3 regions of the Planococcus faecalis genome follow, and region 3 is predicted to be linked to each of the others. Evidence: riboswitches for the same ligand, from Rfam matches in the RefSeq annotation. Region 3 holds a riboswitch; each other region holds the start of a gene.

Region 1 (3,245 bases), 220 kb from region 3:
AAGTGCAATTGGTCGCAAAAATGTCGGAAGCGGCAGAAAATCTGGAATTTGAACGCGCAAAAGAATACCGTGATCAAATTAATATGATTGAAACGGTGATGGAAAAACAAAAAATGGCGATGAATGATTTTACCAATCGCGATGTTTTTGCGTATGCTGTTGATAAAGGCTGGATGTGTGTGCAAGTCTTTTTTGTGCGACAAGGCAAACTAATTGAACGAGACGTATCGCTTTTCCCCTTGTACCGCGATCCGGAAGAGGAATTTTTAACGTATCTCGGGCAATTTTATGAAAAAGCCAACCATGTGAAACCGAATGAAATTTTAATTCCTGAAGCGGATGATCCGGACATGTTAAAAGAATGGCTAGGCGTTCGTGTACTCGTTCCACAACGAGGCAAGAAAAAAGAGCTGGTGGCACTTGCTAAGAAAAATGCGGAAGTGGCCATTAAAGAAAAATTCCAATTGTTAGAGCGACAAGAAGAACGAACCATTGGCGCGTGTACAGATTTGGGTGAGGCGATGAATATTGAAGTGCCTCTTCGCATCGAAGCTTTTGATAACTCGCATATTCAAGGCGCTGATGCAGTATCTGCAATGATTACGTTTATTGATGGCAAGCCTTCTAAAAAAGACTACCGCAAATACAAGACTCGGAATGCGTCAAAGCCGGATGATTACGCGGCGATGCGAGAAGTTATCCGTCGACGTTATTCACGTGTATTGAAAGACGGTTTACCTTTACCTGACCTGATTGTTATTGATGGAGGAAAAGGACAAATGGAGTCGGCACGTGAAATTTTAGAAGATGAACTCGGTTTATCTATCCCAATTGCGGGTCTAGCAAAAGACGCTAAGCACCAAACTTCTCAATTGCTGTATGGTTCACCTGCTGAAATTGTGCCACTAAAACGGACGAGTGAAGCTTTTTACTTGCTTCAACGGATTCAAGACGAAGTCCACCGTTTTGTTATTACGTTTCACCGTCAGTTACGTGGAAAAAATTCAATTCAATCAGCACTTGATGGGCTTGAAGGGGTTGGCCCCAAACGTAAGCAACAGCTACTGAAACATTTTGGTTCTGTTAAAAAAATCAAAGAAGCATCAGTAGAACAAATCCAAGAGGCAGGAATGCCAGAAGCGCTAGCAATCTCTATTGAACAGCATTTTAAACAAGGCACATTGCCAAGCGAGTCGTAACATGGTATCGTAGAAGAATAAGTAAATCACTTGGAAAAGTGATGATAGAGGCGCGAACGTCAATAGTAAGCATCTGGAGATTTGCAGAATCTGCGAAGGATGGTGAAAGGGATGGTCGCCGAAGTGTGCGTATGACTGCTATTACGCATGCTGGTTCTGCATTTAACAAGTGCAGAGCTGTCAGAGTCAATCTCTGGAGGGCTATCTCACATGGACGTTTTTTTCGTACATGATAAGAGGTAGTTTCCCGCGGTTGCGGGGAGCTACCTTTTTTTGTGTCTAGTGGCATGATCGCTAGTCATTTTGAGGGCCACATACTAAATGTGGGAGTGGATGGAATGAAAACGATCGTCATGAAATTTGGAGGAACTTCTGTCGCGACTCCAGAAAAAATTATCGGAGTTGCCAAACGAGCTATCCGTGAAAAACAAGCAGGCAAACGCGTAGTCATTGTTGTTTCGGCGATGGGTAAGACAACTGATACGTTGCTCGGATTAGCGGGAGAAATATCAGCGGAACCGCCAAAGCGAGAAATGGATATGTTACTGGCAACAGGTGAGCAAATTACGATTTCGTTATTGGCGATGGCTTTCAAGAAACTGGGTCATGAAGCTCTATCTTTTACTGGATGGCAGGCAGGAATTGAAACAGAATCCGTACCACGTAATGCACGCATCATTAAAATAAATACAGAACGTCTTGAACGTGTGTTGGAAAATGGTTATCTTTGTGTGGTTGCCGGTTTTCAAGGAGTGGATACAATTGGTAATATTACAACCCTTGGTCGCGGTGGATCGGATACGACTGCCGTTGCGCTTGCTGCAGCACTAAAAGCGGAAAAATGTGAGATTTATACAGATGTTAACGGTGTCTATACGTCAGATCCACGGTATGTAACAGGTGCACGCAAGTTACAACAAATTTCTTATGATGAAATGTTGGAACTTGCTAATCTCGGAGCGGGCGTACTACATCCGAGAGCGGTCGAATTCGCAAAAAACAATAACGTCCCATTATCTGTCAGAGCAAGTTATTCAGACGAGCCTGGCACAATCATACAAGAGGTGATCACTGTGGAGAAAAATTTAATCGTTAGAGGTGTGGCATTCGAACCAGGAATAGCGCGCGTAACTGTGAGTTACAAAAAGCCATTCAACGGATCTCTTGCTACTATTTTTACAAAGCTTGCTGAAAATCACATTGATGTGGATATTATTGTTCAAAGCATCAGTGATGAATTTCCACCGTCTGTCTCTTTTTCTATTAGCCAGGAAAGCCTTGAAGAAACACGCCGAGTTTTAACGGAAGCACAAGATGCCATTGGTTTTCTGACACTAAATGTAGAAGTCGGCTTATCGAAAGTGTCGATAGTAGGTTCAGGCATGGTATCGAATCCTGGAGTCGCAGCTCGGATGTTCGATATTTTAAGAAGCGAAGAAGTTCCGGTGAAGATGGTTAGTACCTCTGAAATAAAAATTTCAGTCGTTGTGCCAGAAGTAGATATGAACAAATCAGCGAATGCTTTACATGCAGCGTACGGATTGGCTGCGGTAGAAGTCCACTCATAAATAATGAATTCCTAATGTAATAAAAGCTAGTGAAAAAATTCACAAAATGTTCAAATTCTCAATGCTGATATAGTAATGATGTCTACACAGTGGTTTGTACTAGAATAGTTGGAAAGAGCGATTCTCAATTAGAGAATCGCTTTTTTGAGGGAATGCTGTTAAATCGATTCTATTTCGATACATTTCCTCTAGATAGAAGGTAATCGCCTGCGAAATCCATAAGCGCTATCGGTTTAAAGGAGTTATGTTGCCTTGACGCTCCTTGAGGGGGGGAGTACAATAAATATGTCATATTATTGTATCATGATGGTGCGTGGCTTCAGGTATAGTCATACGAATCGTCTGTCTTGAACGCTACCAATTAATGTTTTGAGGGGGGTAAAATTTTGGATAACAATCGTGAATTTTTTATGCGTAGGCTGCACTCATTGTTGGGAATTATTCCTATCGGTATATTCTTAACGCAGCACCTAATTGT
Region 2 (3,245 bases), 1.5 Mb from region 3:
ATTTATGCGCCTGGAGACGAAGTAGGAAGCTTGCTCTCTAGAGCGGATGGTTTTCTATACAAAGCAAAAGCTAATGGAAGAAATTGTGTCTTCGGCAATGAATAAAGAACTACCTTTAACATCCGTCTTTAAAAACGGATGTTTATTTATTGGGAAAAATAGGGAACTGGACTCATTGCAACCATTCGTTTACCAGCTATACTTAGCGTACAAAATATCTTTGCCTCTGGAGGTCTTATGGAAAAAGAGAATCGGTTATTGGGGGAACGCGTGTCGTTAGATAAAGAATTGATCGCACAATTGATTCATGAGGAAGTCAATACCAATCTTCAGGCTGAGCAGTTGCAAATGAATAAAGATTTTATCGAAGTCGTCAATAGAATCCGAATCGATTTTGTGGATTTAATTGGACAATCCATTAGCAATAGCTGCGACATTCAAGGAGTTTATGCGAATATTCAACGGTGGGGAGAAAAAACAGGTAATTTTTTTCTCGAAAACAATCGATCATTAGAAGACGCACTTGTAGAAGTTTCTCTGTTCCGAAAACACATTGGAACAGTCATCAAAACAGAAGCCGTTCACAAAAAAGTTGCCATTCAAGTCGTTTTTGATATTATGGAAACCTTTCATTCGTTACTGGATTATGCAGCTGTTTCCTATACAGAAGCCTACACAGTTTCATATCGACGAAAATTGGCATGCGCAAGAAAAGAATTTCTTGAACTTTCCTCACCCGTTGTCCCGGTCAGTGATCAGATTGCCGTTTTACCACTAGTGGGTAGCATTGAAATAGACCGAGCTCGTTATATACTGGAGAAAACCTTACTAGCAACAAATCAACTAAAAATTACGGTATTGATTGTAGATTTGTCAGGTGTCGTGAGAGTCGACTCAATCGTTGCAGAACAAATTATTAAAATCATTCAGTCGCTAAAGCTTGTAGGTATACGCTCGGTTCTCACGGGAATTCGTCCAGAAATTGCAGCGATGCTTGTTGGTATTGGCGTCGATTTAAAAGACATTGAAATTGGTGGCAGCCTGAAACGTGTCTTACATCAGATGAATGTCACTTAATTAAAAAAACGCTGAAGTTCCTAGACTTCAGCGTTTTTTTTAGTTAGTCAATTTGTCACTGCTTCTGAATGCAGACTGGGTAAAGACTTGTGTAACGTCAGGGTTTCTTCATCAGTCAGTGCAATCATTGGCAACCGAACGCCGCCAGTCGGAACACCTGTCATGTGCAGTGCTGCTTTAACTGGAGATGGATTTGGCGCAGCGAACAATGCTTTCATTGTTGGCAATAACCGTCTATGAATAGTTGCTGCTGTTTTCACATCACCTGTTTTAAAACTCGTAATCATGTCTTGCAGATCGTTGCCGATAATATGTGCAGCAACCGAAACGATGCCCGCACCACCGATAGACAGCATCGGTAAAGTCAGACTGTCATCGCCGCTATAGACAGTAAAAGATTCAGCTGTGTGTTCAATAATTTCTGAAGCAGCATCCAAATCACCGCTCGCTTCTTTAATAGAAACGATATTGTTAATTTGAGACAAGCGGATGACGGTTTCTGGAAGCAAGTTAACGACGCTACGTCCTGGAATGTTATAGAGCATGACAGGTAGATGAGTCGACTCCGCAATGGCTTGGAAATGTTGGAACATGCCTTCTTGTGAAGGTTTATTGTAATAAGGCGTAACTAGCATAATGCCATCTACGCCGACTTTCTCTGCTTGTTGAGTCAAAGAAATCGATGCCCGCGTATTGTTCGAGCCGGTTCCTGCGATGACCGGAATCCGTCCAGCAACAGTGTTGACGGTAAACTGGAACAATTCTACTTTTTCCTCTATCGATAAAGTTGGCGATTCGCCTGTGGTTCCTGCGACGACAAGGCCGTCAGATCCATTAGCAATCAAGTGCTCGATTAAGTTTTGCGTTGCCGGAAAATCAATTTCCTCGTATTGGTCGAATGGTGTTACCATTGCTGTAATTACTTGGCCGAAATTCATACAGAACACACCCTTTTCTAATTTTTTTCGAAGCTTAGAGGTGAGAGGCCCGTCAGGAACAAACAAAAAAGCAGCAACAGGAGGTCCTGTTGCTGCAGTAGAAACAATGTTTACCATTTGCTCCTGTGCATCAGATAGCCCTCCATATAGTTTCCTATATGACAGTCCTGCATTTATTAAATGCAGACCCAGCGCACGGAAATGTGAGATCTCCGCCACTTCGGCAAATCCCCCTTTCGGCAAACGTCAACGGATCTCATCATCCTCGTTTTGCGTACTAATGGTTTTTGCGCCTCTATCCTACTCTTGTAAAAACAAGAGCAAGAAATATTGAATTAGCTGTACTATAACAAATGTTTCTATTAATTGCAAGATGAAGAACGTAAAAAATTATAACCGAGGAGAGATAGAATGAGTGAGCAAGCCTATGACCAACTGCTAGCCATTGCAACAACAGGAAACCAGCAAGGATTTAATGCCTCTTTGCATCATAATCGTTATGAGCCTACACCTTACGATTTACTCGACAAATTGTTTGAGCATTATAGCCTGTCTCCTGAAGATTGTATCGTTGATGTTGGCTGTGGAAAAGGGCGCTTGAATTTTTATGTGCATCATTTTTTTGGTGTAAAAAGTGTAGGCATCGAAATGAATCCGACATTTTACACAGAAGCCCTCGAAAATAAAAAACAGTACGCGAAAAAGCACAAAGGTGCAGAGTTTCACATTAACTTTTGTAATTGCTTAGCTCAGAAATACCCAGTTACAGCAGACGATACCGTATTCTATTTCTTTAACCCTTTTTCAGTGGCGATATTCATCGCATTTGTGAATAAAATTTTAGCTTCAGTCGAAAAATCTCCACGGACGGTAGACATGATTTTGTTTTTTGCCTCTCAAGATTACAGTGATTATCTGGAAGCTAACGGAGTTTTTCAGCTAATAGAAGAAATTCAATTGTCGGATTTCCATAAAGATCCGCGCGAACGATTTTTAATTTATCGATTGTCTAAAATGGATTAGAACTAGTGCTCTAAAGGGTATATTTACAGTAAAACAATTGTGAAACGAGGGACCCCTATGGAATGGAAAGGTAGAAAAGCCAGTAGAAACGTTGAAGATCGGCGAGGGAAAGGTGGAGCGCTAGTAGCAGGAGGCGGCATCGGCGGTATTTTAATTGTGTTATTAGTGGCTTTTTTAGGAGGCGACCCAGGTGTCATTCTTGATCAA
Region 3 (3,245 bases):
TCATATTATCCGTACAACAAACGGAACACGGATTGGATTAGTAGGTGCAACCGCAGAGTTTACGCCTTTTTATCATAAACTGGGTTGGCGACTTACAGATGCCAAAGAATCTATTATTCAAGCAGTAAAAGAAATTGAAGAACACACCGATTTAATTATTTGCTTATCACATCTTGGCATTAAAGAAGACGAGTTATTGGTGGATCTTTGTCCACAAATCAATATTATTTTGGGGGCACATACGCATCATGTTTTTCATGAAGGCAAATGGCAAGGGGACACTTTGCTAGGTGCTGCAGGAAAATTCGGTTTTTACGTTGGTCATATTGCTGTAGCAGAAGCATTTGAAAAAACCACTGCGCAACTCGTTGAAGTGTCTCGGTTACGCGAAGAACAAGAAGGATTTGATGAACTGCTAATTGAGCAGGGAAAAATACAAATGAACGAGTTAGTTTTTCATAGCGACAAGACGCTAAAAGCAGAGTGGTTTAAAGATTCAGAGCTGGCAACTTTGTTTGGACAAGCGCTGATTGAATTTACAGAAGCCGATTGTGCGTTATTTAATGCCGGAATATTTATGGAAGATATGGCAAAAGGTGCGATGACTCGCTACAACTTTCATCAAATGTTGCCTCATCCAATCAACCCTTGTCTTGTCGAGCTAAGCGGAGCAGAGTTAAAGGAGATTTATTTGCAGTCTTTGAACTCAGAATGGCCACAGCTCGAGTTAAAAGGAATGGGATTCCGTGGCGCGGTATTTGGCAAGATGATTCATTTGAATATGGAAATTATGAATCACCGGTTTTATATCAATGGGCAACTAGCAGTGCACGATCAAACTTACCGGTTGGTTACGTTAGACATGTTAACGTTTGGCTACTTTTTCCCAAGCTTGAAAAGAGCGGCTAAGACATATTTTATGCCAGAGTTTCTGCGTGATGTGTTTAGCGAGTATTTTCATAGCAAAGCCTTGAAGTAGAAGGCCTATTCGGAATATAAACGCAGTTGATTTTATGGTGATTTTGGGCTATGCTAATAAAGAAATATATATTGGTGGGTAGAGGCTGCAGGACTGATCAGTAAGATGCGCGAGTTTGACCGCGTTGAACGCATCTGAAAGGAAGTTTTGCCGAAATCGATTTTCTAGGTCTAAGAAGATGGATTGGGGTCATTCTAAATAAGAATGTCACTGTCATTTGAGCAACAGCTTAAATGGGGAGCTACAGGGTTGTTTGATGTTCTAATGCACAGACGAATTGTAGAAGGCTGACTTTATCCAATTGGAGAGGTCGGCTTTTTTTATCTCATTTTTCACCCATCAAAAATTAGGAGGAGTTTTTATGGAGAATACGATTTTTTCGATTTTGCCGCCGATTATTGCAATCGTTATGGTACTTTTAACGCGTCGTGTGCTATTGTCGCTAGGTACCGGTATTGTAGCAGCAGCTGTAATATTGACATGGTTTGCACCACTTGATGCCTTACAAGAGCTTGTAACATCATTTACGATTATTTTTTGGGATGAAGGTTTCAATGCTTATAACGTCTTTATCATTCTTTTCTTGTTGTTGCTTGGCATTATTACAGCATTCGTTAGTTTATCAGGAGGCAGCCATGCTTTCGCTGAATGGGCTTCCACACGTATCAAGTCGCGAAGAGGGGCGAAGGTTCTAACAGTAGTTCTTGGAATTGTGATCTTCATCGATGACTATTTCAATGCTTTAGCTGTAGGACAAGTTGCACGTCCAATTACTGATCGTTACAAAGTGTCACGCGCTAAGCTCGCATACTTTATCGATTCGACTGCTGCACCTGTTTGTGTCGTTTCTCCCGTATCAAGTTGGGGAGCTGCAATTATTGGGATTATTGCGACGATTTTAGCAGGACAAACTTTTGTTGAATATTCCGCACTAGAAGCTTTCTTATGGATGGCACCGATGAACTTTTATGTAGTCGCTTCTCTAGCTATTGTCTTTTTTGTTGCTATTCGTGATGTTGATTTTGGTGAAATGAAGAAACATGAAGTGCTTGCGATTACGGAAGGACAACTTTTTGATCCTAACAAAACCATTCCAGGTGAAATGAAAGAAGATTTTCCAACTCATTCACATGGACATGTTAGAGATTTATTACTACCAATTTTATTGTTGATTGTTGGTACAGTAGGAGCAATGATATGGACGGGCTATCAGAACGCAGATCAAGTATTTGATATTTGGTTGATTTTTGAAAATACAGATGTGCCAGCTTCCTTATTAACAGGTGGTGTGCTAGGTGCATTAACGTCCATTATCTTATACGTTATGCAAATGAAAAAGAACGAAACAGCTAATGTGGGCTGGATTGGCAAAGGCATTTGGGCAGGTATCAAATCAATGATGGGTGCAGTGCTAATCTTGATTTTTGCTTGGTCGCTGACTTCTTTGATCGGGTTACTTGAAACGGGTGCATATTTAGCAGGCGTTGTGTCTGAAGGCAATGTTCCGACAGCTATTCTTCCCTTTTTACTGTTTGTGTTAGCGGGTGTTATGGCTTTTTCTACAGGAACATCGTGGGGGTCTTTCGGTATTTTATTACCGATTGCCGGTACAATTATGATTGAGGCTGACCCATCCTTATTATTGCCAGCGTTATCAGCAGTGTTAGCAGGAGCGGTTTTTGGTGATCATTGTTCACCGATTTCCGATACGACGATCTTGTCTTCGACAGGAGCGGGAAGCAATCATATGGACCATGTCTTAACTCAGATACCGTATGCGTTAACCGCTGCAGGTATTGCTGCAATTGGGTACATTGTCATAGGTTTCACTGGTTCGCTATTGATTTCGTTAGGCGTAGTCTTAGCCGTGTTAGCCGTTCTCTTTGTTGTCTGGTCACAACGAACAACTATTATTGAAAAACAACAAAATATATAATGAAATCAAGGCAGAGAAGCTATTTCTCTGCCTTTTTACTTTTGCTGCAATAGTTTTTTCGAATTATATTGTGAAATCGTCTTTACATTAAAGCGCTCTCTCGGTATACTATTTTTAGATTAGTTAATAATCTGAAAACAAACAAAATTCCTATTTTTATGTAAATAGAATGGGAATACAGAGGGGGAAGAGTGATGGAACGTTCGCAATGGGGTACACGTGCCGGCTTTATCATGGCAGCTGTCGGCTCTGCAATTGGTCTTGGTAACATTTGGCGTTTTCCGTATGTTGCCTTTGAAAATGGTGGGGGTGCCTTTTTCATACCGTATT

The links. Region 3 has a riboswitch for lysine ahead of AJGP001_RS05765 (Na+/H+ antiporter NhaC family protein). Riboswitches for the same ligand answer to the same signal wherever they lie in the genome.
Region 1: another riboswitch for lysine. It lies ahead of AJGP001_RS06965 (aspartate kinase); the one in region 3 lies ahead of AJGP001_RS05765 (Na+/H+ antiporter NhaC family protein).
Region 2: another riboswitch for lysine. It lies ahead of dapA (4-hydroxy-tetrahydrodipicolinate synthase); the one in region 3 lies ahead of AJGP001_RS05765 (Na+/H+ antiporter NhaC family protein).

Annotation. Positions count from the first base shown of each region.
Region 1 covers NZ_CP019401.1:1,393,329-1,396,573, forward strand. Annotated here, with positions in the region: gene uvrC (excinuclease ABC subunit UvrC) at 1-1,199, shown strand, start outside; lysine riboswitch at 1,237-1,411, shown strand; gene AJGP001_RS06965 (aspartate kinase) at 1,538-2,767, shown strand; gene AJGP001_RS06970 (succinate dehydrogenase cytochrome b558 subunit) at 3,154-3,245, shown strand, end outside.
Region 2 covers NZ_CP019401.1:3,152,325-3,155,569, reverse strand. Annotated here, with positions in the region: gene AJGP001_RS15650 (GGDEF domain-containing protein) at 1-105, shown strand, start outside; gene AJGP001_RS15645 (STAS domain-containing protein) at 238-1,077, shown strand; gene dapA (4-hydroxy-tetrahydrodipicolinate synthase) at 1,125-2,015, opposite strand; lysine riboswitch at 2,143-2,321, opposite strand; gene AJGP001_RS15635 (class I SAM-dependent methyltransferase) at 2,427-3,038, shown strand; gene ypfJ (KPN_02809 family neutral zinc metallopeptidase) at 3,096-3,245, shown strand, end outside.
Region 3 covers NZ_CP019401.1:1,170,266-1,173,510, forward strand. Annotated here, with positions in the region: gene AJGP001_RS05760 (bifunctional metallophosphatase/5'-nucleotidase) at 1-979, shown strand, start outside; lysine riboswitch at 1,051-1,231, shown strand; gene AJGP001_RS05765 (Na+/H+ antiporter NhaC family protein) at 1,341-2,915, shown strand; gene AJGP001_RS05770 (sodium-dependent transporter) at 3,110-3,245, shown strand, end outside.